4 regions of the Microbacterium faecale genome follow, and region 1 is predicted to be linked to each of the others. Evidence: predicted binding sites of a transcription regulator. Region 1 holds the regulator's gene; each other region holds the start of a gene.

What was found. Region 1 encodes LexA, which represses DNA repair genes until DNA is damaged. Its sites were predicted from a motif close to TCGAACANNTGTTCGA; they were not measured.
Region 2: a site for LexA is predicted at 2,374-2,389, ahead of IEW87_RS01545 (HNH endonuclease signature motif containing protein). Genes of this name have one in related genera too.
Region 3: a site for LexA is predicted at 4,295-4,310, ahead of IEW87_RS12135 (HNH endonuclease signature motif containing protein). Genes of this name have one in related genera too.
Region 4: a site for LexA is predicted at 5,346-5,361, ahead of imuA' (DnaE2-dependent mutagenesis accessory factor ImuA'). Genes of this name have one in related genera too.

What each region holds. Positions count from the first base shown of each region.
Region 1 covers NZ_BMHO01000002.1:22,998-30,772, forward strand. Annotated here, with positions in the region: gene infC (translation initiation factor IF-3) at 1-63, opposite strand, end outside; gene IEW87_RS13040 (DUF1844 domain-containing protein) at 337-750, shown strand; gene IEW87_RS13045 (SseB family protein) at 842-1,630, opposite strand; gene priA (bifunctional 1-(5-phosphoribosyl)-5-((5-phosphoribosylamino)methylideneamino)imidazole-4-carboxamide isomerase/phosphoribosylanthranilate isomerase PriA) at 1,614-2,360, opposite strand; gene hisH (imidazole glycerol phosphate synthase subunit HisH) at 2,456-3,091, opposite strand; gene hisB (imidazoleglycerol-phosphate dehydratase HisB) at 3,091-3,696, opposite strand; gene IEW87_RS13065 (histidinol-phosphate transaminase) at 3,714-4,796, opposite strand; gene IEW87_RS13070 (LysM peptidoglycan-binding domain-containing protein) at 4,820-5,191, opposite strand; gene lexA (transcriptional repressor LexA) at 5,390-6,073, shown strand; gene IEW87_RS13080 (alpha/beta hydrolase family protein) at 6,181-7,775, shown strand, end outside.
Region 2 covers NZ_BMHO01000001.1:345,412-353,186, reverse strand. Annotated here, with positions in the region: gene IEW87_RS01555 (C-glycoside deglycosidase beta subunit domain-containing protein) at 1-39, shown strand, start outside; gene IEW87_RS01550 (ThuA domain-containing protein) at 52-921, shown strand; gene IEW87_RS01545 (HNH endonuclease signature motif containing protein) at 903-2,363, opposite strand; gene IEW87_RS14970 (hypothetical protein) at 2,466-3,998, opposite strand; gene IEW87_RS01535 (ROK family protein) at 4,000-5,259, opposite strand; gene IEW87_RS01530 (Gfo/Idh/MocA family protein) at 5,358-6,407, shown strand; gene IEW87_RS01525 (hypothetical protein) at 6,404-7,138, shown strand; gene IEW87_RS01520 (LysR family transcriptional regulator) at 7,177-7,775, opposite strand, start outside.
Region 3 covers NZ_BMHO01000001.1:2,532,442-2,540,216, reverse strand. Annotated here, with positions in the region: gene IEW87_RS12155 (DivIVA domain-containing protein) at 1-329, shown strand, start outside; gene lspA (signal peptidase II) at 340-1,125, shown strand; gene IEW87_RS12145 (RluA family pseudouridine synthase) at 1,118-2,047, shown strand; gene IEW87_RS12140 (SRPBCC family protein) at 2,017-2,508, opposite strand; gene IEW87_RS12135 (HNH endonuclease signature motif containing protein) at 2,732-4,240, opposite strand; gene dnaE (DNA polymerase III subunit alpha) at 4,414-7,775, shown strand, end outside.
Region 4 covers NZ_BMHO01000001.1:2,162,661-2,170,435, forward strand. Annotated here, with positions in the region: gene leuS (leucine--tRNA ligase) at 1-1,560, opposite strand, end outside; gene IEW87_RS10230 (DedA family protein) at 1,672-2,310, shown strand; gene IEW87_RS10235 (App1 family protein phosphatidate phosphatase) at 2,316-3,350, shown strand; gene IEW87_RS10240 (2'-5' RNA ligase family protein) at 3,507-4,022, opposite strand; gene IEW87_RS10245 (putative endonuclease domain-containing protein) at 4,124-5,086, opposite strand; gene imuA' (DnaE2-dependent mutagenesis accessory factor ImuA') at 5,410-6,099, shown strand; gene IEW87_RS10255 (DNA polymerase Y family protein) at 6,096-7,646, shown strand; gene IEW87_RS10260 (error-prone DNA polymerase) at 7,646-7,775, shown strand, end outside.

The DNA of each region.
Region 1 (7,775 bases):
TCCGGGTCCGATGAGACGGACCTCGGGAACGCGAATGCGCTCGTTGATACGGGGATCGCTGATGCGGAACTCCTAGTGTGCGGTAGTCGATGAGCCACCGTGATGCGAGGATCGCGCCACGGGCGGGAGAGAGATCACCAGCCACCCGTGCGACGCGACAGACCGCTCGCGCACACCTTCACCCTCAGGCGAGCAGATGCCCGCCCCTACCCACCTTGCGGCGGGCGGAGTGTCATGTGGACCCGGTAGCCTGGAACGGCAAGCGCGGGTGGGATGGAGATCCTCTTTCGTCCGAACAAGGTTCGGAGCCCGCAACAGTCTAGCAGAAGGCAGTTCATGAGCACGACGACCGGCGACCACGCACATTCCTTCGACGCCGAGCGTCACGCTCACTGGGAGGAGCAGCAGCGCGCTGCGGCGGCAACCGACGCCGTCCGCGACATCGCCGACGTCGCGGCCGTCGAAGTCATTGCGTCGGGGTGCGTGCACCTCATGAGCGCCGCCGCCGTCAAGCTCGGGCTCGGCGAGGATCCCGATGCGGAGCGGTTCACCGACCTGGACGAAGCGCGCAAGCTGATCAACGCCCTCGCCGGCCTCGTCACCGCCGCCGCACCCGAGATCAGCGACATGCACGCGCGTCCGATCCGCGACGGGCTGCGCTCCCTGCAGCTGCGCTTCCGTGAGATCTCCGCCATCCCCGACCCCATCGGCAAGGGCCCGGGCGAGAAGTTCACGGGCCCCGTCTCCTAGGGTGCGTTGCTCAACGGCGTGCCTCGGCCAGCGCAGTAGGTGCCAGGTTTAGCGACGCGCCCCAGCGGCCGCAGTGCTCCTCAGCGGGGCGTCAGCGAAGGGAGACCTGCATGGAATCGACGAGAACTGCGATCCGGTCGTCGGCCGCCCACCGCTTCGCGAGTCGCTGCATCACCGTGTCGAGCTCGCTGCGGTCCAGTCCCTGCATGAGTGTGAGTGTCACGGTGACCTCGGGGCCGCGGAGTCGCGCCTCGGGGTCACCGGGCTCGACGCGCAGGTCGTGAACGGCGAGCTCGGATCCGATCGACGCGTGGAATGCGCCCACGACCTCTTCGCTCAGCCACGCGGGAACCCACGGTTGATCCTGTGCGATGGCCCAAACCGCCGGGCGGCGCACGACGAACTCCGTCGGGCTCGTCGGGTCGAGCACGACGAGGTCGGTATCCTCCCCCGCGGCCGCGAGGGCCGCGCGCGTGCCCGCGACCGGGATCGGACGCGCGTGGAGATTCCACGCGCGCATCGTCTCTACACAACTGAAGGCCGGAAGCACCTTCCGTCCGTCGGGTGCCCACACCGTGACGATGGACAGTTCCTGCGTCTTGTCGACGGTGAGTCCGGTTGGGCCGACGCCTTCCTCGCCCTTTTCGGCGACGAGCGGCACCAGCACGCGTGCCTCGCGCAGCGCATCGACGACGTCGGTCATCTCCGCGGTTCCCTCACGGAATCGCGTCAGCGCTGCCCACAGTGCGGGATCCGCGGATCCGTCGTCGCCGGCTGCCGGGTTCTGCTGGAACGTACGGCCCGCCCACGGCTGCCCCGCCGAGTCGGCGAGGTGCGGCGGGAGTGGCCGCGCGTCGCTGCCATCACTGTCCGGCGACATCCAGTGCCTCGGCGAGCGTGAACGCACCCGCGTAGAGCGCCTTGCCCACGATCGCGCCTTCGACTCCATGGGAGACGAGGTCGCGGATCGCGACGATGTCATCGAGACTCGAGACGCCGCCGGAGGCGACGATGGGCTTGTCGGTGCGCTCCGTCATCTGCTTCAGCAGGTCGATGTTCGGGCCGCGAAGGGTTCCGTCCTTCGTCACATCGGTGACGACGTAGCGCGCGCATCCGGCGCGCTCGAGACGATCGAGCACCTCCCAGAGGTCGCCGCCGTCCTTCGTCCAGCCGCGTGCGGCGAGCGTCGTGCCGCGCACGTCGAGCCCCACGGCGACGGCCTCGCCATAGCGAGCGATGACCGCTTCGGTCCAGTCGGGGTTCTCCAGCGCGGCGGTGCCGAGGTTGACCCGCTCCGCTCCGGAGGCCAGCGCGGCCTCGAGCGACGCGTCGTCGCGGATGCCGCCCGAGATCTCGACGTTGATGCCCTTCATGTGCTTGATCACCTTGCGGAGGATCGCGGTGTTCTCACCGCGCCCGAAGGCCGCATCGAGGTCGACGAGGTGGATCCATTCGGCGCCCTGATCGCGCCACTGCTCGGCGGCTTCGACGGGATCTCCGTAACTCGTCTCGGATCCCGCTTCGCCCTGAGTGAGGCGGACCGCCTTGCCGTCTGCGACGTCAACGGCGGGCAGGAGGGTCAGGCCGGGTGTAGAAGCGAAGTCGTTCATCTCTCCTCGATCGCCGCGGGAATCTCCTGCGGATGCACAATCGCTAAGGCTAGACGGCTCTCCCGGTTCCGCACAATCCGAGCGGGGTGCACCGGTCAGAGGGTTTCGATCCAGTTGCGCAGCAGCGCGATGCCGGCGTCGCCGGACTTCTCCGGGTGGAACTGCGTCGCCGTCAGCGGGCCGTTCTCCACCGCCGCCACGAAACGGGATCCGTGGGTCGCCCACGTCACCGCGGGCTCCGGGAACGGCGGGTCGACCTCGAGCGTCCAGTCCTGGGCCGCGAACGAGTGCACGAAGTAGAAGCGCTCGTCCTCGATCCCCGCGAACAGGCGAGAGTCAGCGCCGGGTTCGACGCGGCTCCACCCGATGTGCGGCACGACGGGTGCATCGAGCTCGGAAATCTCTCCCGGCCACTGTGCGAGTCCATCGGCGCCCTCGCCGCGTTCGGTGCCGCGCTCGAAGAGGATCTGCATCCCGACGCAGATGCCGAGCACCGGTCGGCCACCGGCGAGACGACGTTCGATCATCATGTCACCGTGCACGCCGCGCAGCTGGTCCATCACCGCACTGAACGCGCCGACGCCGGGGACGAGCAGTCCATCGGCCGCTGCGATGAGACCAGCGTCTCGCGTCAGACGCGCGTCCGCCCCCGCGGACTCCAGCGCCTTGACTGCAGAGTGGACGTTGCCGGACCCGTATTCGAGGATCGCGACGACGGGGGCTTGGGCCATTACAGGGCGCCCTTGGTCGACGGGATCCCATCAACAGCGGCGTCGAGCGCCTTCGCCTGACGGAACGCCCGGGCGAACGCCTTGAACTCGGCCTCCGCGATGTGGTGAGGGTCGCGGCCAGCGAGCACGCGGACGTGCACCGTGAGGCCAGCGTGGTACGTGACGGCCTCGAAGGCGTGACGCACCATCGAGCCGGTGAAGTGGCCGCCGATGAGGTGCAGCTCGAATCCGTCCGGCTCACCGGAGTGCACGAGATACGGGCGCCCCGAGATGTCGACAACCGCCTGGGCGAGCGCTTCGTCGAGCGGGACGAGGGCGTCGCCGTAGCGCGAGATGCCAGACTTGTCACCGAGCGCCTCGCGGATCGCCTCGCCGAGCACGATCGCGGTGTCCTCAACCGTGTGGTGCACGTCGATGTGCGTGTCGCCCGTCGCGCGCACGGTGAGGTCGGTCAGCGAGTGCTTCGCGAACGCCGTGAGCATGTGGTCGAAGAACGGAACCGTCGTGTCGATGTCGCTCGCACCCGTGCCATCGAGGTTGATCTCGAGCTCGATCGAGGACTCGCTCGTGGTGCGGGTGCGGCGCGCGGTGCGGGCGTTGGTCATATCCGAATCCTAGACGCTCAGGCGTCGCCGACGGCCGCGAGGGCGTCGAGGAACGCGGTCGTCTCGCTCTCGGTGCCTGCCGAGACGCGGAGGTGGCCGGCAACGCCGACGTCGCGGATCAGCACGCCCCGGTCGTACAATCGGCGCCACGTCTCCTGCGGGTCCTCGACGCCGCCGAACATGACGAAGTTGCTCCAGGATGGGTAGGGGTCGTAGCCGAGCGCTTCAAGCGTCGCCGAGATGCGATCGCGCTGCACGACGATGTCGTCCACGGTCCGCAGCATCTCGTCGCTGTGGCGCAGCGCGGCCACCGCGGCCGCCTGCGTGAGCGCACTGAGGTGGTACGGCAGGCGCACCAGACGCAGGGCGTCGGTGACGGCGGCATCCGCCGCGAGGTATCCGACGCGCGCCCCCGCGAAGGCGAACGCCTTGCTCATCGTGCGAGACACGATGAGTCGCTCCCGTCCGGGAAGAAGGGTGAGTGCCGACGGCGCCTCGGACGGCGCGAACTCGAAGTATGCCTCGTCGACGACGACGATCCCCCGCGCGGCCTCATAGACGCTCTCGACGACCTCGATCGGCAACGGTGTACCGGTCGGATTGTTCGGCGCGCAGAGGATCACGACGTCCGCGTCGGCCGCGCGCACCTGCTCCGCGGCGTCCTCGGGTGTGATCTCGTAGCGCGGGCCACGCGACCCGGCCACCCACTCGGCGCCCACACCGCGCGTCAGCAGCGGATACATCGAGTACGTCGGCGAGAAGCCGAAGACGCGGCGCCCCGGTCCGGCGAAGGCCTGCAACACCTGCTGGAGGACTTCGTTCGAGCCGTTGCCCGCCCAGATCTGCTCGGGAGTCAGTCCGTGACCGAGGTAGGAGGCGAACGCCTCGCGCAGGTCGGTGAACTCACGGTCGGGATACCGGTTCAGCTCGGAGATCGTCTTCGCGATCGATCCGGCGATGTCATCGGCCACATCCTCGGAGATCACGTGAGTGTTCTCGTTGACGTTGAGTGCGATGGGAAGCGGCGCCTGCGGAGCTCCATACGGGCGCTGGCCCCGGAGGTCGTCGCGTATGGGGAGGTCGTCGAGTGTCGCGGTCACCCCTCCATGCTACGACCGTGTGGTCAGCTTCCGGTCGAGTAAGCCGCCGGAATGGAGAGCTTCTGGCCCGCGTCGACGCCCGAGCTCGACAGCTGGTTCAGCGAACTGATCTCGGCAACGACGTCACGCGGGTCCTGCGCTGGCGCGACGCTCTGGGCAATCGACCACAGGGAGTCCCCCGGCATGACGGTCACGGTGTCGAACGTTCCCGCCGGAGCGCCGCCGTCTCCGGACCCAACGGCGGACCCGCCGCCGATGATTCCGACGGCGACCGCCGCGGCGATGGGAAGGGCGGCAAGCGATGCGAGGACGCGGCGACCGCGCGTCGTGAGACGCAGTCGCGTGCGGGTGGCCGGAATGTGCGACGCGGGTGCCGTGAGGGTAACCGTGCTCATCAGATGACCTTCTCTCGTATTGATGTACCGAATGTATCTTCGAATGTTCGAATCCGTCAAGCGGTTTTTCGAATAATCCGGAGATCAATTGGCGACACACTCGAACAAATCTCCCGAAGATCGCCCCGTTTCCGGTAGCGTCTCCTTCACGCAGCACACCTCACCAGCAACCACTGACATTCGAAGAGGAACGAGCGGATGAGCGCCGACATCACCCCGCAGACCGCCCCGAGGGGGCGCCGTCGCAAACAGTTGAGCGAGAAGCAGATCGCCATCCTCGAAGTCATCCAGCGCTCGATCCAGGTGAACGGCTATCCGCCGAGCATGCGCGAGATCGGCGACGCAGTGGGCCTCAAATCGCTGTCGAGTGTCACTCACCAGCTCGGTCAGCTCGAGCTCAGTGGCTATCTCCGACGCGACCCCGGCAAGACGCGCGCGATGGAGGTACTCGTCGAGCTTCCCGGCACATCGACCGAGAGCCCGGCCGACGCGGCTCCGGCCGTCGGGGACGCGGCGATGGTGCCACTCGTCGGCCAGATCGCGGCCGGCGTGCCGATCACGGCGGACCAGCACGTCGAAGAGGTCTTCCCCCTGCCCCGCCAACTGGTCGGCAATGGCGAGCTGTTCATGCTGAAGGTGTCCGGCGATTCGATGATCGACGCTGCCATCTGCGACGGCGACTGGGTCGTCGTACGCACGCAGAACACGGCAGAGAACGGCGAGATCGTCGCGGCCATGCTCGATGGCGAGGCCACAGTGAAGACCTTCCGCAAGCGCGACGGGCACGTGTGGCTCCTCCCGCGCAACACCGCGTTCGAGCCGATCCTCGGCGATGAGGCTGTCGTGCTCGGCAAGATCGTGGCCGTGATGCGCGCCGTATAGCGCATATCTCACAATCGCTCGCCTCTGCGCAGGCTCCGAGCGCGCGACGGCTCCACAACCCGGCGCCCCGGGTGCGATCGGCCAGGCGCGTGCCATAGCGTGGAGACATGGCTGATCTCACCTCTCGCCCATACGGCACGTGGCCCTCGCCGATCCATCCCGAGGACATGCCGCTCGGCACGCTTCGGCTGGGACACGCGCAGTACGTCGCCGACGAGGTGTGGTGGGCCGAGTCGGTGCCTTCCGAGAAGGGGCGTACGGCGATCCTCGGATCCGGCCACGATGCGCCGATCCTGCCTGCGCCGTGGAGCGCGCGATCGCGCGTGCACGAGTACGGCGGAGGTGCGTGGACCGTCATCTCGCAGGAGCAGGGACGCTTCGTCTTCGTCGAGCAGAGCGATCAGCGCGTGTACCTGGCCGCGCCCGGCGTCGAGCCTGCCCCGCTGACGCCCGCAGACTCACGATTCGTGCACGGCGATCTCGTGTGGGCCGATGACGCACTGTGGGCCGTGCGCGAGACGCACGAGCGCCCGCACGAGACCCCGCGACGCGAGATCGTCCGCATCCCTCTCGACGCTTCCGGCGCCACGGATCCGGTCGCCATTACGTCAGTCGTCGCGGGAAGCGATTTCCTCGCCTTCCCCTCCCCGCGGGGCGACCGCCTTGCGTGGGTCGCGTGGGACCACCCCGACATGCCATGGGACGCCGCAGAGCTGCGCGTCGGCACGCTCGCCGACGACGGCACAGTCACCGACTGGCGATGCCTCGCCGGCGGGCGCGAAGCGAGCCGCGGTGAGAACGTCTCGGCCCTGCAGCCGGAGTGGACCGGCGACGACGAGCTGTTGTTCACCCAGGATCCGCCCACGACGGCCGCGCGCGCCGACCGCACGTGGACGCAGCGATGGAACCTCTTCCGGATCCGCTTCGATGACGGGCTCGCGACGAGCGCTCCGGAGCCGATCTACTCGGTCGATGGCGACACCGGCGGCCCGCTCTGGAGCCTCGGGTCGCGGTGGTTCGCCGAGCTCGAGGACGGAAACGTCGTCGCGGTCGTCACGAACGGTCGCTCGCGTCTCATGCTCGTCGAGCCCACGTCGGGGATCGTGACCGAGCTCGAGACGCCATTGACGGGCGACATCCAGCTCCAGGACGTGCGTGGGCGCACGGCGCTCTTGACGGGCGGCGGAGCGACGGTGCCCGGCGGGCTCTGGGAGCTCGACGTGTCCGCGCGTTCCCTTCGACCGCTGCGCGGTGGCGAGGCCGATCTCTCCTCGGGCATGCAGTCCGTCGCCGAGCCGCTGACCTTCCCCGGTCCACTGGGTCCGGTCCATGCCTTCTTCTATCCGCCGGCGAACGCGGCCGCGACCGCGCCTGCCGGAGAACTGCCGCCGGTTCTCGTGCTCGTGCACGGCGGCCCCACGGGTCACGTCACGGGCGACCTCTCGCAGAATGCGTCGTTCTTCACGAGCCGCGGCATCGGCGTATTGGATGTGAACTACGGCGGATCGAGCGGCTACGGACGCGCCTACCGCGAGCGGCTCAACGGCGCGTGGGGCATCGCGGACGTGCAGGACGTCGCGGCCGCCGCGAACGGACTCGTGGAAGCCGGGCGCGCGGATCCGAAGCGACTCGCGATCAAGGGCGGATCCGCGGGCGGCTGGACCGTGCTGTGCGCCCTCGCCGACACGGATGTCTTCGCCGC
Region 2 (7,775 bases), on a different contig from region 1:
AACCGCGTTCCCGTCGAGCGCGAACTTGTGCTGACGTGAGGACATCGACCGATGGCTGACGTGCTGAACGTGCTCATCCTCTCGGGTCACATGACCAGGGAGCACGACAACGAGTTCCGCAGCTTTCGTCAGCACAATCAGTGGCTGACGACGGTCCTCGAGGACACCGGGCGTTTCCGCGTGCGAGTCGTCGAGGACCCGCGCGGGCTCGGGCCTGAGATCATCGACAAGTACGACGTCGTGATCGTCGTGTTCGAGGGCCGCGACGGGTACCACGACAAGGCGGTCGGCTTCGGCGCGGAGACGGACGCCGCGCTGCTGAAGTTCGTCCACGACGACGGCAAGGGCATCGTGTGGTTCCACGGGTCGGCTGCACAGGAGGACGACTGGGGCTATCCCGACGAGTACAACGTCATGCGCGGCTCGAGGCTGACCGTCGACGGCGGTCTGCGGCCTCGCCCGTGGGGCGAGGCGCAACTCGACACCGTCGATCCGCGGCATCCGATTACTGACGGCATCAGCGCACGCTGGACCGTGACGGGTGACGACATTCTCGTCGGGGTGGAGATCCTCGACGGCGCTCAGGTGCTGCTCACGACGTTCGACGATCTCGAGGCGTACGAGAATGCGCCCGTCTGGCCCATGCCGCACTATCCGGTTGCGATCCCGGAGGAGGGCGTGGCGGCGCTGCCCGGTATGAACACCGATCAGCCGATCGCCTGGATCAACGAGTACGGCGAGGGCCGTTCGTTCACGATCACCATCGGCCATGACATCGACACGTTCCGTCGCATCGAGTTCATCCGGATGTTCCCGCGCGGCGTCGAATGGGCGGCCACCGGCGAGGTGTCGCTGAACGGCCCAGATCGCCGGGGCGAGCGTCGTTTCCTGCCCTGGCCGTACTACAACGGCGAAGGGTGAATTGGCACGCGGACCCTCGCTACCGCGTGATTGCGGACCGGTCGATATCGGCGATGTCGGTCGATCCAGTGCGGGGCGGCGACGTAGGGGATGCCGTCGTGCATCTGGATGAGCCACCCGCCGTCGTCGAGGCGGTGGTGGTGCCACCAGCAGAGCATCACGCCGTTCGAGGTGTGCGTGGCTCCGCCCCGCGAATGCTCCTCGACGTGGTGGATCTCGCACTGCGACGCGGGGACCTGGCATCCGGGGATGATGCAGCCGCCGTCGCGCGCGGCGATCGCCCGCCGCTGGTGCGCAGAGAACAGCCGCTCTGGCACGCCGAGCTGAAGGATCTTGCCGCCCCGGTCGAAGACGACCTTCTGCACGGCGCCCGTGCAGGCGATGCGGTGCGCGACGCGCGCGGGCATCGGAATGTCGACGCCGTCGGCCCGGCAGACGCCGCCGTCGAGGTCATTCACGGTCGCGGTGACGACGAGCGTGGGGGCGGCGCCGCCGATCGTCGGGGCCACGCGTGACGCGGCCTCGGCAGAGAGCATGCCCATGAGCGCATCGTGTTTACGCTGTGGGACCGTGCGCGGGTCGAGGACGTGCTCGGTGTCGGACCACGGTTCGTCGTGGTCTGCATCTTCGGGAGACGGCGCGAACGAGACCGATCGGGTCGGGGAGGCCAGGTGAGCGTCGAAGAGTCGCTGCAGCAGGCCGGCGGTCTCCGGCATCAGCCGGCCGCTGAGCGGCACGAGTCCGTCGCGTTCGCGACCGAGTGTGACGCCGCGCCTGCGTTCCGCGTAGGCGGCGTCGGGGTCGACGCCGTCCTGGTCGAGCGCCGTCGCCCACAGGCTCGTGACGGCGCGGACATCGTCGTGGGTCTCGGCGGGGGTCTCCTCTGCCGAAACGTCGCCCGTCGCGAGGGCGACGACACTCGCCTCGGCCGCATCGACATCGGCGGGATCGGCGACCCCGCGATCGGTCACCTTCGCGAGCGCGTCCGTGATCGTGAGAGCCGCGTCGACACCGAGGGCTCCGTCGTGAAAGGCTGCCGCGACCGAGGGGAACGCCGCCGGCAGGGGCTCGCCCGTCAGGGTCGTTCCCGCGCGAGTGCGGCGGTCGAGGCGGATCCGTTCCTGGATCTCGCGCCGGGACGCCTTCGTGGTCAGCGCCAGCAGCCCGGCCGCGTTCGGGCACGCATACTTCTGAGACAGGCGCTCCTCGGGAGGCAGCGACGAGCTCGACCGCTCGTCGACCTCGCCCGCGATCCGCACGCGTAACGCGTCGACGAAGCGTCCCAGCTCCTCGACCGTCCTCGATGCGTCGGCCAGCGCAGCATCCGGCAGCTGTTCGACGCGCTCGATCAGCCCGGCTACGAGCGCGACGGCGGCTCCCACGTGCCGCCGCGGCGGCAGTATCGCGGGCGCTTCCGCGGGTGCCTCGAGGATCGTCGTCATGCTGTCAGAATAGAACAGACATACGACAAACGAAGGAGAAGCTGGCGGAGCAGCTCGAATAAAAGTATGACTGACACCTCGCGGCGGCCGCGTGCACAGGATTCAGGCAGCGGCGCCCTCCGCGAGTGCCTGGCGGGCGAGCGCGAGGTGCGCTCGCGTCATGTCGGTCGCGTCGGCGTCGAGCCAGTCGTGTCCGCCCCACTCGCTGCAGAGCGCGCCGGCGAAGCCGGAGCGGGCTAGCTCGGATCCGAGCTCCCGGATGGGCGTGCTCACGCGCCCGTCGGTATCGTCCAGATCCCAGAACTTCAGGTGGACCGCGCCCACCAGCGACAGGACCGGTCGCAGGTCGGCGGCGGTCGAACGGCCGAAGCGCACGATGAGATTCATGAACGTCGTGCGCAGTTCGGGCGGGACGGATCCGCCTCGCAGCGCCGCGATCACCGCCTCATGGGTCGCGGGGTCCCGCCATTCTTCGCGCAGCCGCGCGTGCAGCTCCGCCGGAAGCGACGTCATCCGCTCGAGGTAGGTGACCGGGAGCGCCGGCATGAGCATGCTCGTGTCGACGAGAACGCGCAGACGCGGGTCATCGAGGTCGGCGATGTCGTCGAACGCAGCGCCCGAGGGGGCCTGCTGCCCCTGCATCTCCTCGTACAGCACGAGATCCAGTTCCTCGAGAACCGGGAGCAGGCGCTCGAGCAGCGGGCGCCCGGCATGCCCGAGCGGGAGGCGCACGCCCTCGGCGCCGACGAGAGAGGCAGCACGGAGCTGCGGAAGGAGGAAGGCGAGCCGCTCATCGTCGTCACGGCGTCGAGCCGTCCCCACCCAATCGTCGATGCTCGCGCCGACCATGCTCACGGATCCGCCTACCGCGGCGACATCGTTCCGGAGCCGCAAGACGTCGTCGGACGAGGGCGCCGGGAAGGCAGGCCACACCTGCCCCGGTTCGACCTCGATCACGGATGCGACGCCGTCGGCGACGATCCCGACGACGATGTCGTGGGCGGGCCGGTGCGCGCCCACGACGTCCGGGGTCCAGTTGAACGCGTTGGCGCTGAGGCGCCACTCGTCCGGCAGGGTCGTGGCCGGGGCGCGATCCGCGGTGCCGGAGATCGGAGACCCACCGTGCGCTGGCCCTGCGCCGCCCCCGGCGTCATCAGAACCCGAAGGCCCGCCGGTCGCCCCGATGCTCGCCTCGGCGGCGGGCGACGCTCCCGTCGTGGGTGCGACCTCGCCGCAGACATCACGCGAAGCCGACGCGCGGTGAACGGACGGGTCCAGCTCGCGTTCCTCGCGCAACGGGAGCACGAGCGGTCCGTCGGGTCCGCCCGCGAGATAGGGCACGACGAGCCGGAACAAGGCCTCGACGCGATGCGCTCCAGGCCCGAGTGAGGCGGATCCGCGCAGCACCAGTCGATCCTGTAGGAACCACCACGCGTCCTCCCGCGCGAGGTCCGCGGGCGGGATCTCGCGGTCTCCGAGGGCGACGGCAACGTCGCAGCGCGCGCCGCCGATGACGACGGACAGCTCCGTCACGCACGCGAGCGGCATCGACCGGATCCACGGCAGCGACAGCCGCAGCTCGAATCCGTCGGGCCTGGCGGTCAGCGCGTCGTCGCGCAGTATCGGGGCAGCCACGTCACACCCGCGTGAGGGCCGGCGACGGCCTCGCGTCCGCGAACCAGCGCGGGAAGGTGGTCTCGAAGAGCTCCTCGATGGCGAGCTCCGCACCGCCCGAGATGGGCGCCGACTGATCCTTGCGCGACGTATCGATCACGAGGTCTCGCGTCGCGAGGGGGAGGGACAGCTCGTAGATCCGCTGCCGCACCTCGGCGAGCATCACCTCGCCGGCGCTCGCGATCGCCCCGCCGATGATGATCGTCTTCGGGTTGAACATGTTCACGAGCACGGCGAGCGCATCGCCCGCCACCCGCGCCGAGGTCTGCACGAGCTTCAGCGCGAGTGCGTCCCCGTCGCGCACCGCGAGCGTGATGTGCTCGGGTTGGAGCGGCTCACCGGCGGCGACGCGATCCGCGAGCACTGACGTCGCGCCGTCGGCGATGGCGCGCTCGGCGTCGCGGATGAGGGCCCAACCGCCGGCGACCGCCTCGAGGCAGCCGGTCTTTCCGCAGCGGCACTGTTCCTCGGCGCCCGCGATGCGGACGTGGCCGATGTCGCCCGCAGATCCGTTCGCGCCGCGGTGGAGACGGCCGCGCGAGAGCAGGGCGGATCCGACGCCCGAGCCGATCTTCATGTAGATCATGTCTTCATGCGGCGCTCGGCGGCCCTCGCGCTCCGTGAGGACGAGCATGTTCACGTCGTTGTCGACCCACACGGGCGCCTCGTACCGCTCTTCGAAGGGCGCGCGCACGTCGAACTCGTTCCAGCCGGGCATGATGGGGGGCGCGACGGGACGGCCGGTCGCGAAGTCGACGGGGCCCGGAAGGCCGACGACCACGGCCCACACGTCGCGCTCGCCGTGCTGCGTGACGAGCTCATCGACGAGCACGATCGCCCGTTCGAGCGTCGCCTGGGGGCCCTGGGCGATCTGCCAGACGACGTGCGTGTCGTCGACGATGTTCCCCTCGAGATCCGTGATGCCGACGTGGATGTGCTGCGCGCCGAGCGCGCAGACGATGATTCGACCGCGCTCCGCGCGGAACCGCAGGGTGCGCGCCGAGCGTCCGCCCGTGGAGGGCGCGAGGTCGGCGTCCTCGAGGAAGCCCATGTCGATCGCGTGGTCGATGCGCTGCGTGACGACGCCGCGGCCGAGGCCCGTGAGGCGCCCGATCTCGGGCCGGGTGACCGCTTCGCGTGTGCGGACGAGGTTGACGATCCTGAGGAGGCTGGTGACCTCGTCGGTCTGTGCGGCGAACCGCAGCGTAGATCCGGTGCCCATGGAATCTTCCTGATGAGAGTGACGTATCTCACCGAGTGTATGCGTTATCGTCGAATTCGTTGCCGCTTAAGTTGATTTTCTACGTAAGTGAGTCGGGTATGGCTGCTCAATGGGGCGTGGGGATGATCGGCGCGGGGCCTGGTGTCTCCGCGCTGCACCTGCCGACGCTGGCGCGCCTCGGCGAGAGCTTTCGCGTCGTGCGCGTCGCTGACGGCGGCAGCGGGCGAGCGGCCGACCTCGCGGCGCGCACCGGCGCACGGGCAACGAGCGACGCGGCAGATGTGATCGCCGACCCCGCCGTCGAGGTCGTCGCGATCTGCAGCCCGCCTGAGCTGCACGCCGCTCAGGCGATCGCCGCAGCGCACGCACGCAAGCGCGCGATCCTCTGCGAGAAGCCCCTCGGCACGACGCACGACGAGGTCGATCGAGTGATCGAGGCGTGCCGCGCGCACGGCACGGCGCTCGTGGTCGGCACGAATCACCTGCACGACCCCGCGTGGGGGCGGGCGAAGCACTACATGCTGGAGCGGGAATGGCGCGTGCGCGGGATATCGGTCACGCTCGCATTGCCGCCGAACGGGCGATACCACGAGGCCGTCACCGAGTTGCCCGCGATGGCGCCTGGGGGCAGGCGTCCCGCCCCCGATTGGGGGAACCCCGCGGTGGTCGCCGCCATCGTGCGCCAGCTGATCCTCGGGCTCGCGATCCACGACCTGCCCCTCGTGCGCGACCTCGCCCCGGACCTCGAGCGCGTCGCATTCGCGCGCCCCGCCCCGCCGATCGGGTGCTCCGTCGGGTTCGTCGCGAGTGGCGTACCCGTCAGCCTCACCGCCGTCATGCTGGCCGGCGGCGCCGACGCTCTCTGGCGGATCCGGATCCTCACCGACGGAGACGAGATCGATATCGACTTCCCACCGGCGTTCGTGCATCGCGGCAGCGCGGCGGTCACCGTGCGCGACGCGGATGGGCGGGAAATTCGCTACCCCACGGATCCCGAGGACGGGTACGTCGCGGAGTGGCGAGCGCTGGCGGCACTCATAGATGGCGGGCAGACCACGGAATACGACGAAGTTGCCGCGGACGCGCACTTCGCGATCGCGCTCGCCGATGCCGCCGCCGAGTGGATTCGCGCCGAGGCGGCGTCGTGACGCGCGTGATCACTACCGAGCTGGCCGCGTATCGCGCGGCGGCGGCGGAGCTGCCGCTGAGCGCGTCGCTCGGTGCGGAACCGGCCGGGGCGGTCGTCGTGGTCCCCAGCCTCGCTGCCGTGAGGTGGGCGATCGCGCAGGGTGCGGCGGCCGTGGTCGTCGCCGACGTCTCCAGCGCCACGTCAGCCGAGGCGGCAGAAGTCACCGGGGCGCGCGTGCCGATCGTCCTCGCCCGCCCGCGCCTGCGAGCCGATGAATCCGATTCGGTGAGCGCCCGTGCGGAGCAGCCGCGACACGTCGTCGCAGACGTCGTCGCCACTCCGCCCGAACGCGCGGCCGCCGTGGCGGACGCGGCCGGCTGGATCCGGATCCTCACCGGAGGCGTCCCGACGGTGCGCGCCGTGGATCCCGTCGGCCTCGCCCTGCTCGACGGCCCGCGTGGCGAGGCGATCACGCTCACGGTCGCGTCGCCGTCCGCCCGCAGTCGCGGCGCGAGCCTCCGCGTCGAGGCGCTCGGCGAGGCGCGCGTGACGATCGCCGCGGACGGCACGGGCGGTGACCTCAACGTGACGATGACCACGTCCGCGGGTGCGCTCCGCGCGCCGCGCCGCTGGGAGACGACGGAGCGCCATGCCCTCCGTCGCGCGCTCGCCGCACTGAACGGCGGGCCGGTCACGGATCTCGGGGACCTCGCGGCCGACCTGCGGGTGGCGGAGGCGCTCGACGGCTGATCCGTCGTCACGTATGGTGCGCCGTTCGACCCGTGCGGTCACGCGGCGGCGCGCGCCCCCAGCGTCGCCGCGGCCTCGACGAACAGTTCGCGCAGCCACGCGTGCTCGGGGTCTCGCTCGTGGATCGGATGCCACCACATCGCGTTGAGCACCGGAGTCGCTTCGAAGGGGAGCTCAAAGCGGGCGACCTTCGCGGATCCCTCGAGGGACGATGCGAGGGATTCGTGCACGATGCCGAACCGGTCCGTGCCCTCGACGAAGTGTCCGAGCGCGAGGAAGCTCTCGACCACCACCTCGATCCGCTGCTCGATGCCGAGCTGCTGCACCTGTCGCTGGGCGGAGGTGAACGCCTCGCGGGCATGCCAGGTGAGGACCCACGGCCGCTCGGCGAGATCCTCCATCGTGACGGGCGCGGTCACCCGCGGGTCGTCCGAGCTGCGGATCCCGACCCACCGGTCGTGCCAGAGGTCGGTGTACGGGAGGTCGTTGAGGAAGCCGTGGGGGATGAGGAGCGCGTCGGCCTGTCGGAGCCGGGTTGCGGCTTCCTCGACGATGAGCGGGTTGTGCATCTGGAACCGCAGCCGCACGCCCGGCGCGCGCAGGCTGGCGAGGCGGCTCACCTCGCGCCCGAGCGTCG
Region 3 (7,775 bases), on a different contig from region 1:
CGGCGTCGACGGCGGCTGGCATCATCGCGCGTGCCGAGCGCCTCCACGATGAGCATGTCTCGGAGGGTCAGGCGACGGCGAAGAGCCTCGTCGACGACGCCGAGGCGAAGGCGTCGAGCATCGTCGCGGCCGCCGAGGCGAAGCAGCGCGAGATCTCGCAGAAGCTCGACAGCGAGCGGAAGAGCCTCGAGGGCCGGATCACGGAGCTGCGCCAGTTTGAGCGCGATTACCGCCAGCAGCTGCGTGGCTACTTCGAGCAGAAGCTCGCCGACCTCGACGCTCCGGAGTCGGGATCGGGCAAGGCTCCCGCCTCGACGGTCGGTCTCTGAGCGCGTCCACGTGAAGGGACGACCTCCGCTGCGAGGCCTGGCGGCCGGCATCGTCATCGCGATTCTCGCGATCACGGTGCTGGCCGCCGACCAGTTGAGCAAGCAATACGCGCTGGCTCATCTCACGGAGGGCGAGCCGGTGCCCGTCATCGGCGACGCTCTGCAGTGGCTGCTCGTGTTCAACCCGGGCGCTGCCTTCTCGATGGGAGAGGGCGTCACGTGGGTCTTCACGATCGCGCTCGCCCTCGTTGCGGCCGCCATCGTGTTCCTCGCGATCACACGCGTGCGCTCCCGCCTCTGGACGGTCGTACTGGGCCTGCTGCTGGGTGGAGTGCTCGGTAACCTCACCGACCGGCTGCTGCGCGACCCCGGTTTCGCCGAGGGACACGTCGTCGACTTCATCCTCACGCCGTGGATGTGGTTCTGGACGACGCCGGCGATCTACAACGTGGCCGACATCTTCATCGTCGGCGGAATGATATCGGTGGCCCTGCTCGTCGTCACCGGACTCAACTTCGACGGTACCCGCGGTGAGCGGCCCGCGGAGGATGCTGCTGCCGGCGCAGGCGCAGATGCCGGCGCCGACGCAGATGCCGGCTCAGGCGCAGACGCCGACGATCGCAATGACGGCCGTCTCGAGGAGTCTGACGACGAATCTGAGACGAGGGGCGATGACGACCCGTCAGGCGCTGCGGCCGACGGAACGTCGTCGCCGGAGGGAACGGAAGCGGCCCTCGACGCGACGAAGAGCCTGAGCGACGAGGCGGGGGAGCGGGAGACGCGTTCCGGTGCCTGAGTCGCGCCGCCTGCCGGTTCCCGATGGCCTCGACGGAGCCCGTGTCGACGCCGCACTCGCCAAGATGCTCGGCTTCTCGCGCACGTTCGCGGCCGAGGTCGCGGCAGCCGGTGGCGTGCGCATCGACGGCGCCGCCGCAGGGAAGTCTGACCGCGTGATGGCCGGATCCGTGATCGACGTCGAATGGGCGCCGAAGGCCGAACCGACGGTGGTCGCCGCCGAGGTGCCCGGCTTCGGGATCGTCTACGAGGACGCGCACTTCGTCGTCGTCGACAAGCCTGTGGGCGTCGCGGCGCATCCGTCGCCGGGCTGGGACGGCCCGACCGTGCCCGGCGCACTGCTCGCGAGCGGAATCGAGCTGTCCACGAGTGGCGCGGCGGAGCGCCAGGGCATCGTCCACCGGTTGGACGTCGGCACGAGCGGCCTCATGGTCGTGGCGAAGAGCGAGCACGCCTACACGGTGCTCAAGCGGGCGTTCAAAGAGCGCACCGTCGACAAGATCTACCATGCGGTTGCGCAGGGGCACCCGGATCCGTTCTCGGGCACGATCGACGCGCCCATCGGCCGCCATCCGAGCCACTCCTGGAAGTTCGCCGTCACGTCCGACGGCAAGGACTCCGTGACGCACTACGAGACGATCGAGGCGTTTCCCCGCGCGACGCTCATCGAGGTGCACCTCGAGACGGGCCGCACCCACCAGATCCGCGTGCACATGGCCGCCCACCGGCACCCGCTCGTCGGGGACCCGCTGTACGGGGCCGACCCGACGCTCGCCGAGCGTCTCGGCCTCACGCGCCAGTGGCTGCACGCGCACCGGCTCGCGTTCGATCACCCGGCCACGGGGGAGCGCGTCGAGTTCACGTCGCCGTATCCGGACGACCTGCAGCACGCCTACGAGTTGCTGGAAGACGGTCTCTTCTGAGGCACTGAAGGTGCTGACGGCTCGCTCGAGCGCACGAGATGTGCGTTGCGCTGACGGATCAGACGCCGCATGTACGGCAGCAGGATCATCGCCTCGGTCGACCGGGGCAGGATGGGCGACGCGAGGTGGACGATGTCCACCATCTCGGTGTGGCCCTGGCGCCACGTGAACTCGTGTTCATGGCGGAAGCTCTGGAACGGACCGGTCGTCTGTTCGTCGACGAAACGCCGGTAGGGATCGAGCTCGGTAATGCGGCTGGTCATCTCGAACCAGAGGCCGAAGTGGCGTGCCCGCCACGTCACCGTCTCATCAAGCCCGTTCAGCCCGGAGACGACGCCAGCGACGGCGCGTTCCGACGAGCGCCGCATCGACGCGAGGTGCACATCGATGCTCAGCGAGTTCGTCCACACGGCTTCGAGGGGTGCATCGATGACGGTGCGTTCGATGAAGGTCCGTGTCATGAGCCGTGCCCGTTGATGACGACGCCGGTGACAGAGACGGGCCGATGCATGACAGCAGTCTAGATCTCTGGCTGTTGGGCAGCGTCCCGGCGCAGTGCGCGGCCCGGGCTGCGAGAGCGACGCGCAGAGGCCGAGAGACGCAGACCCCGAGCGACGCGCGCCGAGAGACCATGGGGCGCGCGATGACGGCGCCGGCATTCGTGATGACGTGCCTGGACGTGTGCTAACCGGTGGGAATCGGCAGTTGCAGTGGGGGAGTCTCGTGGCGGGAGCGTTGTCGGACCCGTTCTCGCTCGGTGCGCTGGTTTCGCACGGCGCGGAAGATCCCGCGTGGGTCGATCCAGCCTGGCGCCTTCACGTACGGCGTGCCGCCGCGCATCTGAATCTGCCACCCGGACCTTTCGAGCCTGTGATGGTGGGCCCAGCACAACAGCACGCCATTGTCGGTGTGGGTGGGGCCGCTCTGCGCATATTCGGTGACGTGGTGGACCTCGCACCAGGCGGCGGGGATAGAGCAGCCCGGAATGATGCACCCGCCGTCTCGTATGCCGATGGCGCGTCGCTGATGGGCGTTGAAGAGGCGGTCAGGCGCACCGAGACGGACGATGCGTCCGTTTCGATCGAAGACGACTTTCTGCACGGCTCCCGTGCACGCGATGCGATGCGCGAGCGAGGAGGGAACCGGCGCCTGCGTGCGGTCGATGATGGCGGTGCCGCCGTCGAGGTCCCCGACCGCCGTGCTGATCTGCAGAGTCGGGGCGGCGCCACCGAGCGACGGAGTGTCCGTCGCGGCCGCCGCCGCCTGGATGATCGAGACGAGCACATCGTGACGCTTTTGCGGCGCCGTGCGCGGGTCGTGGACCTGTTCGTCGTCGGTCCACGCGGCGCTGGCGGGGGCGTCCTCAGGTGACGTGCGAAAGCGAGTGGTGGACCCGTTGTGGGCGTCGAAGAGCAGCTGAAGGCCGGCGGCGGCCTCGGGGACGAGATTGCCGGCGACAGGGACCAATCCGTCACGCGTCCGACCGAGGTTGAGGCCGCGGAAGCGCTCGGCGTACTCCGCGTCTGGTTCGATGCCGTCGCGCGCGAGAAAGGTGGACCAGGTGTCGACGATGACGCGGAACTCGTCGAACGTTTCCGGCAGCACGCCATCGGCGGGAACTTCGGCCGCGTCGTCCGCGGGCGCTCCGTCGATGCCGGTTGTGACGGCGCGGATGATCTCCTGTTCGGCGATCGTCGTCTCCTCGGGGGAGGTGTGGCCACGATGCCGGAGGCGGGTGAACTCATCGGTCAGGTAACAGGCCGCGTCCATGCTGAGCTTTCCCGCGCGGAAGGCGTCTGACACTTCAGGGAAGCGGGCGGGCTGAATGTGCCCGGTCAGTGTGGTGTGCGTTCGGGTGTGACGGTCGAGGCGCACGCGTTGCCGCAGCGTCTTCACGGACGCCCGCGTCGTCCTCTCGAGCAGCTCGACGGCGTTGCCGCAGCCGTATCTCGAAGACAGTCGATCGTCATCGGTGGGCCCCACCAGCTCTTGACCCGATCGAACATCGACCTCGCCGGCGATCCGCGTTCGTAACGCGTCGACGTGGCGGCCGAGCGCTTCGGCGCCCCGAGCGAGTGCGACCAGATCCTCGTCCGTCACCATCGCGACGCGGTCGGCCACCTCACGCAGCATGGCCGCGGCGGTGGCGACGCGCGTCCGCTCCACGTGCGACGGGTGGACGAGGGTGAACATGATTCATATGGTAGAACAAAGGTACGAATACAACAAGAGAAGTCGGGAATTAAGTCGAACAAAGATTCGGATCATGAGCGGCGCGAGCCGATTCCTGCACAAGTCTCGCGGCGGATCGATAGATGCTCAGACACGCCGCCTCCCGCGTCGGGGGTCGAATCTAGACTGGCCTCATGGCATCCGACTCCTTCGTGCATCTTCATGTCCACAGTGAGTACTCGATGTTGGATGGGGCGGCGAAACTCGTCGACATGACGAAGGCCGCAGCCGAGATGAAGATGCCTGCGATCGCCGTGACCGACCACGGCAACAACTACGCGTCGTTCGAGTTCTACAACGCCGCGAAGGCACAGGGCGTGAAGCCGATCATCGGCCTTGAGGCCTACGTGACGCCGGGCACGCACCGGTCCGACCGCACGCGCGTGGCGTGGGGCACGTCGGAGCAGAAGCGTGATGACGTCTCGGGGTCTGGTGCCTATACGCACATGACGATGTGGGCCGAGAACACGGCGGGGATGCACAATCTGTTCCGACTCAGCTCGCGCGCGAGCATGGAGGGCTACTACTTCAAGCCCCGCATGGACCGCGAGCTGCTGCAGACGTACTCGAAGGGTCTCATCGCGACGACAGGGTGCCCCTCGGGCGAGATCCAGACGCGGCTCCGTCTCGGGCAGTACGACGCCGCGCGGGAGGCCGCCGCGGAGTTCCAGGACATCTTCGGCAAGGACAACTACTTCTGCGAGCTCATGGATCACGGGCTCGACATCGAGCGACGCGTCCGTGAAGATCTGCTGAAGATCTCGAAGGATCTGCAGATTCCGCTCGTGGCCACGAACGACTCTCATTACACGCACCAGCACGACGCGCATGCGCACGAGGCGCTGCTCTGCGTGCAGTCCGGGTCGACGATGGACGATCCGAACCGCTTCAAGTTCAACGGCGACGGGTACTACATCAAGACGGCGGCCGAGATGCGCGACCTGTTCCGCGATCTGCCAGAGGCGTGTGACAACACGCTGCTGATCGCCGAGCGGTGCGAGGTCGAGTTCGACACCGACGTGAACTACATGCCGCGATTCCCCGTACCGGAGGGCGAGACCGAGGAGAGCTGGTTCGTCAAGGAAGTCGAGAAGGGGCTGCACTACCGGTACCCGAACGGCATCTCCGACGAGGTGCGCGAGCGAGCCGAGTACGAAATGGGCATCATCGCGCAGATGAAGTTCCCGGGCTACTTCCTCGTCGTCGCCGACTTCATCAACTGGTCCAAGGACAACGGGATCCGCGTGGGCCCGGGACGAGGATCGGGTGCGGGGTCGATGGTCGCGTACGCGATGCGCATCACCGACCTCGACCCCATCGAGCACGGCCTCATCTTCGAGCGCTTCCTCAACCCGGATCGCGTCTCAATGCCCGACTTCGACGTCGACTTCGATGATCGGCGCCGTGCCGAGGTGATCGACTACGTCACCGAGAAGTACGGCGACGAGCGCGTCGCGATGATCGTCACGTACGGCACCATCAAGTCGAAGCAGGCGCTGAAGGATGCGTCCCGCGTGCTCGGCTTCCCCTTCAGCATGGGAGAGCGCCTCACGAAGGCGATGCCGCCGCCCGTCATGGCGAAGGACATGCCGCTCGACGGCATGTTCGATCGCGACCACCCGCGCTATAAGGAAGCCAGCGAGTTCCGCTCGCTGCTCGAGACGGATCCCGAGGCGCGCACGGTCTACGACCGCGCGGTCGGGCTCGAGGGACTCAAGCGGCAGTGGGGCGTCCACGCGGCGGGCGTCATCATGTCGTCCGATCCGCTCATCGACATCATCCCGCTCATGAAGCGTGACCAGGACGGCCAGATCGTCACGCAGTTCGATTACCCGGCGTGTGAGTCGCTCGGCCTGATCAAGATGGACTTCTTGGGCCTGAGGAACCTCACGATCATCTCGGATGCTCTCGACAACATTCGGACCAACCGCGGTGAGGAGCTCGATCTCGAGACGCTCGAGCTCGGTGACCGCAAGGCGTACGAACTCCTCGCGCGTGGTGACACGCTCGGAGTCTTCCAGCTCGACGGTGGACCGATGCGCTCGCTGTTGCGCCTCATGAAGCCTGACAATTTCGAGGACATCTCGGCCGTCATCGCGCTCTACCGTCCCGGCCCGATGGGTGCGAACTCGCATACGAACTACGCGCTGCGAAAGAACGGCGAACAGAAGATCACGCCGATCCACCCGGAGCTCGAGGAGCCGCTCGCCGACATCCTCGACACCACCTACGGCCTGATCATCTACCAGGAGCAGGTGATGGCGATCGCGCAGCGGGTGGCGGGGTTCAGTCTCGGACAGGCCGACATCCTGCGCCGTGCGATGGGCAAGAAGAAGAAGTCCGAACTCGACAAGCAGTACGTCGGCTTCGCGGGAGGTATGACGGAGAACGGATTCTCTCAGGGCGCGATCACGGCGCTGTGGGAGATCCTTCTGCCTTTCTCGGACTACGCGTTCAACAAGGCGCACTCGGCGGCGTACGGCATGGTGTCGTATTGGACGGCCTATCTCAAGGCGCACTACCCGGCCGAGTACATGGCGGCCCTGCTCACGAGCGTCGGCGACTCGCGCGACAAGCTCGCGATGTACCTCAACGAATGCCGGCGCATGGGGATCCGCGTGCTGCCGCCCGATGTCAGCGAGTCGATCGAGTTCTTCGCGGCCGTCGGCGACGACATCCGCTTCGGGCTCGGCGCGATCCGCAACGTCGGCCAGAGTGTCGTCGAGGGGATCGTCGAGGCGCGACAGGAGGGTCCGTACACGGGTTTCCACGAATTCCTGAAGCGTGTTCCCGCGCACGTGACCAACAAACGCACGGTCGAGTCGCTCGCCAAGGCGGGCGCCTTCGACACGATGGGATCCACGCGGCGTGCACTCGTAGAGATCCACGAGCAGGCCGTCGAGCAGGCGGTCGGGGACAAGCGCAAGGCCGCCAACGGCGAGGTCGGCTTCGATTTCGACAGTCTGTGGGACCAGCCCGACGAGGTCCAGAAGGTCCCGGACCGCCCGGAATGGACGAAGAAGGACAAGCTGGCGTTTGAACGCGACATGCTGGGGCTCTACGTGTCCGATCACCCGCTCGCGGGACTCGAGGTTCCGCTCGCGAAGCACCGTTCGATGACCATCCGGGATCTCGTGAGTTCGGAAGAGCTCGACGACGGAGACCAGGTCACCATCGCCGGACTCGTGACCACCGCGCAGCACCGCGTCGCGAAGTCGAGTGGCAATCCCTACGGCATGATCACGATCGAAGACTTCGACGGCGAGGTCACCGTGATGTTCATGGGCAAGACCTACACGGAGTTTCAGCCGATCCTGACGCAGGACGCGATTCTGGTCGTGCGAGGGCGCGTTTCGCGCCGAGACGACGGGCTCAATCTGCACGCTCAGTCAGCATTCGCACCGGACCTCGGATCCGCCGACGACACGGGCCTGATCACGCTGCTGATGCCGGAGCAGCGCGCGACCGAGCGCGTCGTCAGCGATCTTGCGGACGT
Region 4 (7,775 bases), on a different contig from region 1:
TGTGGTCGTAGTGACCCACTCGGTCGCACCGCCGAGCGGCGAGGTGCCCTTCGGCGTGAGATCGATGTCCTTGGCCACCGGGAGCGTCACCGGGAGCTGCTCCGCCGGGACCTTCTCGATGCGGCCGTCCTCCGTGTGCACCATGGGGATCGGCGTGCCCCAGAAACGCTGGCGGGAGATGAGCCAGTCGCGCAGGCGGAACTGCTTCGCGGCGCGGCCCGCGCCCTTGGCCTCGAGGATCTCGGTGACGCGCGCGATGGCGTTGCGCTTCGACAGGCCGTTGATCTCGCCCGAGTTGATCATCCGGCCCTCGCCCGCGAGCGCCTCGCCCGTCACGACGGGGTCGGGCAGCGGATCCGGGTCGATCGCAGCGCCGTCGGCATCGGTCTCGATGACGGGGACGACGCCGGTGACGGGAGCGGTCGTGTCGACGACGACGCGCACCGGGAGGTCGAAAGTGCGCGCGAAATCGAGGTCACGCTGGTCGTGGGCGGGGACGGCCATGACGGCACCGTGTCCGTAGTCCGCGAGCACGTAGTCGGCCGCCCAGATGGGCAGCCGCTCGCCGTTGACGGGGTTGATTGCAAAGCGGTCGAGCGGAACGCCCGTCTTCTCCCGGTCGACGGACTGCCGCTCGATCTCAGTCTGCTTCTGCGTTCGCGTCAGGTACTCATCGAACCGCGTCTTCGTCTCGGGTGACGCGTCGGCGACCAGCTCGGCGGCGAGGTCGCTGTCGGGTGCGACCACCATGAACGTCGCGCCGTACAGCGTGTCCGGACGCGTGGAGAACACCGTCACCGGCTCGGTACGGCCCTCGATGACGAAGTCGATGTCGGCGCCGATCGAACGGCCGATCCAGTTGCGCTGCATCTGCAGCACCTTGCTCGGCCAGGCGCCCTCGAGCTGGTTGAGGTCGTCGAGCAAGCGGTCGGCATAGTCGGTGATCTTGAAGTACCACTGCGTCAGCTTTCGCTTGATGACCGCGGCACCGCAGCGATCGCACTCGCCATCGACGACCTGCTCGTTCGCGAGCACCGTCTGGTCGTTCGGGCACCAGTTGACCGGGCTCTCCTTGCGATAGGCGAGGTCTCTGTCGTACAGCTGCTGGAACAGCCACTGATTCCACTCGTAGTACTCGGGATCCGACGTGTGCAGCACGCGCGACCAGTCGAACGACGATCCGTAGCGCTTCAGGCTCGTGCGCTGTTGCGCGATGTTGTCGTACGTCCACTCGCGGGGATCCGCACCGCGCTGGATCGCCGCGTTCTCGGCGGGGAGGCCGAACGAATCCCAGCCGATCGGGTGCAACACGTTGTAGCCGCGGTGACGCCAGAATCGGGCCACGATGTCGCTGTACAGGTAATTCTCGGCGTGCCCCATGTGCATGTCGCCCGAGGGGTACGGGAACATCGCGAGCACGTACTTGCGTGGCCGGTCGTCGGCGGATCCGCCCGCGTGGAAGGTGCCGTGCTCTTCCCAGTACTGCTGCCACTTCTGCTGGATCTCGTGGATCCGGTCGCTCTCGGCGGCGCTGGTCTCGGGGGCGGTGGGCTCTGACACGTCGAAGGAAGCCAATCGATGAGGGAATCGCGCGAGCGAGCGCGCGAGGAAACGAATGGTTCCAGGTTACCGCGCGCTCCTCAGCATCTCCGCCGTAGGATCGACAACGTGCTGAACGAGGTCCTGTCCACGATTCTCGACGTCGTGCAGAGCGTCGCGCCGTGGCTGCGGATCCTCATCGCCAGCATCGCAATCATGCTCGAGACGAGCGTGCTGATCGGACTCATCGTGCCCGGCGACACGATCGTGATCGTCGCGGCAACCGGCGTCACCTCGGTCCCCGAGGCGTTGATCCTCGGTGCGTTCGTCGTCGCGGGGGCGTTCGCGGGCGAGAGCATCGGCTACGCGATCGGGCGTTGGGCCGGACCGTGGCTACGCGAGTCGCGCCTGGGCCGTTGGATCGGGCGCCGCAACTGGGACCGCGCCGAGACCTATCTGCAGAGGCGAGGGGGGATCGCGATCTTCCTGTCGCGTTTCCTTCCGGTGCTGCACTCCGTCGTGCCGCTCACCGTGGGCATGTCGGGATACCCGTACCGCAAGTTCGTGGCCTGGACGATACCCGCGTGCGTGCTGTGGTCCGCCATCTACATCTCGATCGCCGCAGGCGCCGCCGAAACTTACCGAGAGCTCGCGGGCAGCGCCCACTGGGCCGGTTACGCCTTCATCGGCATCATCGTCGCCGGACTGCTGCTCGTCTTCGCCGGAAAGAAGCTGTTGGGCTGGTTCGAGCGCCGGCACATGAAAGACTGAGCGCGATGGCATCCCGACCAGCGCAGCCCGCACACGATCCCGCCCGCAAAATCCTGTGGATCGCACGCTTCGAACGCCGCTTCCATGCATGGCGTGAGCGTATGGCGCGCAAGCGCGGGCGCACGCCGACCGTCCTTCCGTTCCCCGGCTACGGCGGCGATGGGTGGGTGCGTGTCGTCGGGCGCGTTCTGATCCTGCCTTCCGTGCGGTCGAAGAGGCGCGGCGACAGCGTGCGCGGGTGGCGCTCATTCGTCGGGATCGCCGTCGGATACGCGACCGTGACGGTCACGATCGGTGACAACACGCACAACGTGGTCGCCGACCGCGGCGGCGTGATCGACGTGACTCTGCCAGCCCATCTGCCGCCGGGATGGCAGCCGTTTCAGATGACCGTCGAGGGCTCGAGCGTCGAGGCCCACGCGTTCATCGTGGATCCAGACGTGCGCTTCGGCGTCGTCAGCGACGTCGACGACACGGTGATGGTGACGGCGCTCCCCCGTCCGCTGCTCGCGGCATGGAACTCGTTCGTCGTCAACGAACACGCACGTCAGCCCGTCCCCGGCATGGCGGTGCTCCTCGATCGGCTCATGCGCGAGAATCCCGGGGCGCCGATGATCTATCTCTCCACGGGCGCGTGGAACGTCGCGCCGACGCTCAACCGGTTCCTGCACCGCAACCTGTTCCCGCGCGGCTCGATGCTGCTCACCGACTGGGGCCCCACGCACGACCGGTGGTTCCGCAGTGGACGCGCCCACAAGGAGTCGAACCTCCGGCGGCTCGCCCAGGAGTTCCCGCAGATCACCTGGCTGCTCATCGGCGACGACGGCCAGCACGACGATGAGATCTACACGACGTTCACCGCCGAGCATCCCTCGTCCGTCGCAGGCGTCGCGATCCGCCGTCTGACCGCCGCGGAAGCCGTGCTCGCGGGGGGCCGCATGTCGGTCGACGACCACTCGGCGGCGGGCGTTCCCTGGGTCTCGTCGGTCGACGGCGCCGGTCTCGCCAAGCGCCTCGAGCGCCTCGGTCTCCTGTCCTAACGCAAGGGCCCGCGCGCGGGCACCGGTGGGCGCCGGTGCGCGCGGTGGGCGTCCGCGAGTGCGGGACCGCCTCTCGACGCGGTCGCGAGTGCCTACGCGCCCTTTCCAGGCGGTGGAAGGGCAGATGGGCACTCGCGGAGGTGGTGAACGCGAGCGCTATCCACCGAGGGGGAAGACGTCGATGGGGCGCCATGTTCCATTTGAACGCTCGGCGAGCAACGTCACCGCATCGGCGTGATCGGTGATGGGCAACAACCTGGCCACGGCTGCTTCCGCTTCGGCGAGCACGCTGCGTGGCTTTCCGTCGCCGATCGTGAGGTGCGGGATCGTCTCGTCATACGCCCCGCCGTATGGGCGAAGCGACGGGAACATGCCCTCGACGGCCTCGATCACAGCACGAAGCGACGCGTCCGATGTCGGCGCGAGCCACAGCACAGCGTCGCCGAACCATGCGGTGCGGGCCAACTCAACTGAGAATGGGGCAATGGCTTCGAGCGCGACGGACAAGTGCCGCCGCACATCGTCATCGATCTCGTCGAGCGGCATGAAGGGAAAGAGCACCGTGAAGTGGGCAGGGACGCCCAGGGGCGCGTCGCTCGCCAACCTGCCGCGCTGGGCGCCGACAATGGCGTCCACGCGAGGCATCCGGATCACGAGAGCGGTTCGTCGCATTCGGCGATCTTCTCATTCGCCACGCCACATGAGCGGACCTGGCCCGACGGCGTCGAGACAGATGAGCGGCACGAGCGACGCAACGTGACCGCGTGATGCGGTCATCCGATCGGCGTTCGGAAGGCCGCGGCGGCGCAGACCCGCCGTACCACCTCGCTCTGCGCGCGGAAGACGTGCGCCGACGTGAGACGGACCGCGCGCCAGTCGAGCTCCATCACGTCCGAATAGCGGTCGATGTCGCGCTCAAACTGGGCACGCTCCCGGTGCCCATCCCCCTCGTATTCGATGAGCACCTTGAGATGCGGATACGCCATATCGCCACACGCGACGAAGGTGCCGCGTTCGTCGAAGATGTCGTGATCGAGCACGGGCTCCGGCAGACCAGCATCGACGATGAGGAGCCGCGTCCACGTCTCAGGACGGGACGACGCGCCCGTCCGCGCCCGGGCAAGCGCTCGACGCAGCTTCGGCGCCGCGCGCCATCGATTGGCCAGGAGGATCTGTTCGAGTCGCTCGCGGGTCGCATACGGTCGGGTGCGCGTGAGCCGCACGAGCCCGCCAGGAGACCGCGGTACTCGAATGATGTGGTCCGTCGCCGCGACGAGGTCGTACTCGCCGAGGTGCTCACCGAGTGTCGCCCACGTCAGGATCGGGTCGGCGACGCGGAGGCCAGAGACGGTCACGGTATGCCCGGACGTGCTGACCCGTCGACCACGGACTCCCGCACGGCGGGGCGGAGTGCGGGGGAACTCGACTCCGACGTAGAGGTCTCGGTGCAAGCCGGTTGGCAGCGGAACGCCGCCGATGAGCGCGGCCGTCGGACCGACGAAGAATGCGTGCTCGGGCATGATCTGGCTGTACGCGCGGATCCGTCGCCACGCGTCGTCGCGTTCGGCTTCGGCAGTCGTGGGAAACGCCGCCGCGACGGGACGCGATCGCACTCCACGGAAGGGAACCTCGAATTGTGGTCCGCGGAGTCGCTTCTCGCTGACGCCCGCTTCGCGCGCCGCGCGCACCGAGAATGCCTCGCCGAGCTGATCGGGAAGCGCGAATCGCGGGTTCATGCGACGACCCTCGCAGAGCGCGCCCTTCGTCGCAGAGGTTATCCACAGGCCACACCTTCGCGAGTGCCGACGTGCACCGCGGCGCCGTCACGCCGGTGCGCGGTGAACACTCCATCCCTGTTCGCGAGTGTCGACACGCCCTTTCCACGTGAAAACGGGGCAGGAAAGCACTCTCGAACGGGCGCGCGGTCGGGCGCGCCCTCGCGGAGGCGACGCAGGGCGACGTGGCGGCACGGCGGTGGGTTCTCGTGTCGGGGGTTCGAACTAGTGTTCGAGTGCCACTTGGCATATTCGAACATAGTTTCTATCCTGGGGGTGTGGCGATGGCAGCATACGAGCAGCTGTCCGACATCACGCGGCTACGCGCGGAGATCAGTCGGATGCAGCGGCGCACGGCAGAACCCGATGCGCTGCCGGTCGATGACGCCCTGGCGCCTCTCCTCCCCTCCGGTGGGCTGCGCCCGGGCGCCGCCTACGCGCTCCCCGACTCCCCCGCGCTGCTCTTCGCCCTCCTCGGCTCCGCCTCGCGCGACGGCGCGTGGTGCGCGTTCATCGGCCTTCCCGACCTCTCCTTCGAGGCCGCAGAGGGCTACGGCGTGGCCCCGAATCGGCTGGCCCACATCCCGAGACCGGGCGACAGGTGGCGACAGACGATCTCCGCCGCTGCCGACGTCTTCCCCCTCGTCGCCGCCCGGATTCCTCGCACCGCAGCGCCGGCGGAGACCGCGCGCCTCTCCGCGCGGCTGCGCGAACGTGGCAGCGCGCTCCTCGCGATCGGCCCCTGGCCGGGCGCTGACCTGTCCTTCACCATGGGCGAACCCGAGTGGCGCGGAATCGGCAGCGGACACGGGGCCCTCAGCTCACGGGTCGTCACGGTCGCGGCCTCAGGCCGAATCAGCCCCGTCGCGCGTCGCGTACGACTGCTCCTGCCCGGTCCGACGGGCGGAGTCGAATCGCTCCCGTCGGCCAGCATCCCCACGCAGCGTGGCCACCTCACGGCGGTGAGCGCATGACGCCCTTCCCCGAGCGCACGATCGTACTGTGGTTCCCCGACTGGCCCATCACGGCCTTCCTGCGCACACAGGCGCGCGAGGTGTCCGCCGCCAATCGCGTGCACGCCGACGGTCCGCTCGCGATCATCCACGACGGCCAGGTCGTCGCCTGTTCCGCGGCAGCGCGCGCGGACGGCGTGACGAAGGGACAGCGACGGCGCGACGCGCAGGGAGCATGCGCGCAGCTGCGACTCCTCCCCCATGACGAGGCCCGCGACAGCAGAGCGTTCCACGACGTCCTGACGCACCTCGAAGAACTCGTCCCCGGCGTGCAGCCCCTCCGTCCCGGCCTCGCCGCAATCCGCGCCCGCGGCCCGGCACGCTTCTACGGCGGAGAGCAACAGGCCGCCGAATCCCTCCTGCGCTCCCTCGCCGACATCGGCCTCACCGCCCGCGCCGGGGTCGCCGATGGACTGTTCACGGCAGAGCAGGCGGCGCGAGCACCCTCCGGCGAGCCGGTCACCCTCGTTCCCCCCGGAGGCGCTTCCGACTTCCTCTCGCCGCTCCCCGCCCTCTCGCTCGGCGACCGGGAGCTCGCACTCCTGCTCGCTCGGCTCGGCGTACAGACCCTCGGCGAGTTCGCCGCGATTCCCGCCGCGCGCGTGCACGAACGACTCGGGGTACGCGGATCCTGGTTGCAGGCGCTCGCGTCCGGACGCGATTCGCGCACCGTCACCCCCCGCACCCCGCCTCCCGAGACGGCCCGCGTGCTCGATCTCGAGCCGCCGCTCGAGATCGCCGATCAGGTGGCATTCGCTGTGCGTCAGACGGCCGAGACCTTCTGTGACGGCATCGGCGCGCAGTCCCTCGTGTGCACGGCGGTACGCATCACGCTCGAGACCGACCGCGACGAACGCAGCGAACGAGTGTGGCAACACCCGGCGAGCTTCGACGCGACGAGCGTCGTCGACCGGGTGCGCTGGCAGCTGCAGCCTGCACCCGGCGAAACGGCATTCACCGGCGGCGTCTCGCGCATCGTCATCGAGCCCGACGCCGTCGACGATGCCGCGTCGCATCAGCCCGCGCTGATCGGGCAGGGGCCCGACGAACGCTCGCACCACGCGATGTCTCGCGTGCAGACGCTGCTCGGGCACCGCGGCGTGCTGACGCCTGCACTCGGCGGCGGACGGACCCCGGCCGATCGCGAGGAACTCGTCCCCTGGGGTGAGGCCGCCGTGCCCTCCCGTTCCCGTGACCTCCCCTGGCCGGGGGCGCTTCCCCCGCCGCTGCCCTCCGAGGTGTATCGCGACCCGCACCGCGTGAGCGTGACCGCCGCAGACGGCACGATCGTCACGGTCGACGAACGCGGGTTCGTCTCCGCAGACCCTGCCCGGATCGACGGGCGCGGCATCATCTCGTGGGCCGGTCCCTGGCCGCTCGTCGAACGCGGCTGGGACCCGCAGCGCGCACGCCGGACACACCGCTTTCAGCTGGTCGACGATCGCCGCTCCGCGTGGCTCGCCGTCCTCGAAGACGAAACCTGGCACCTCGAAGGGAGGTATGCCTGATGGGCTTCAACAACCCTCCGATCTCCTGGCACGAGCTCGAACGCACCCTCAGCGGGCGCCGCCCGACCGCCGCACCCTCCGACGCCGACGGCAGCGATAGCCCTGCGTGGAGCCGCAAGCGGGGAGCCT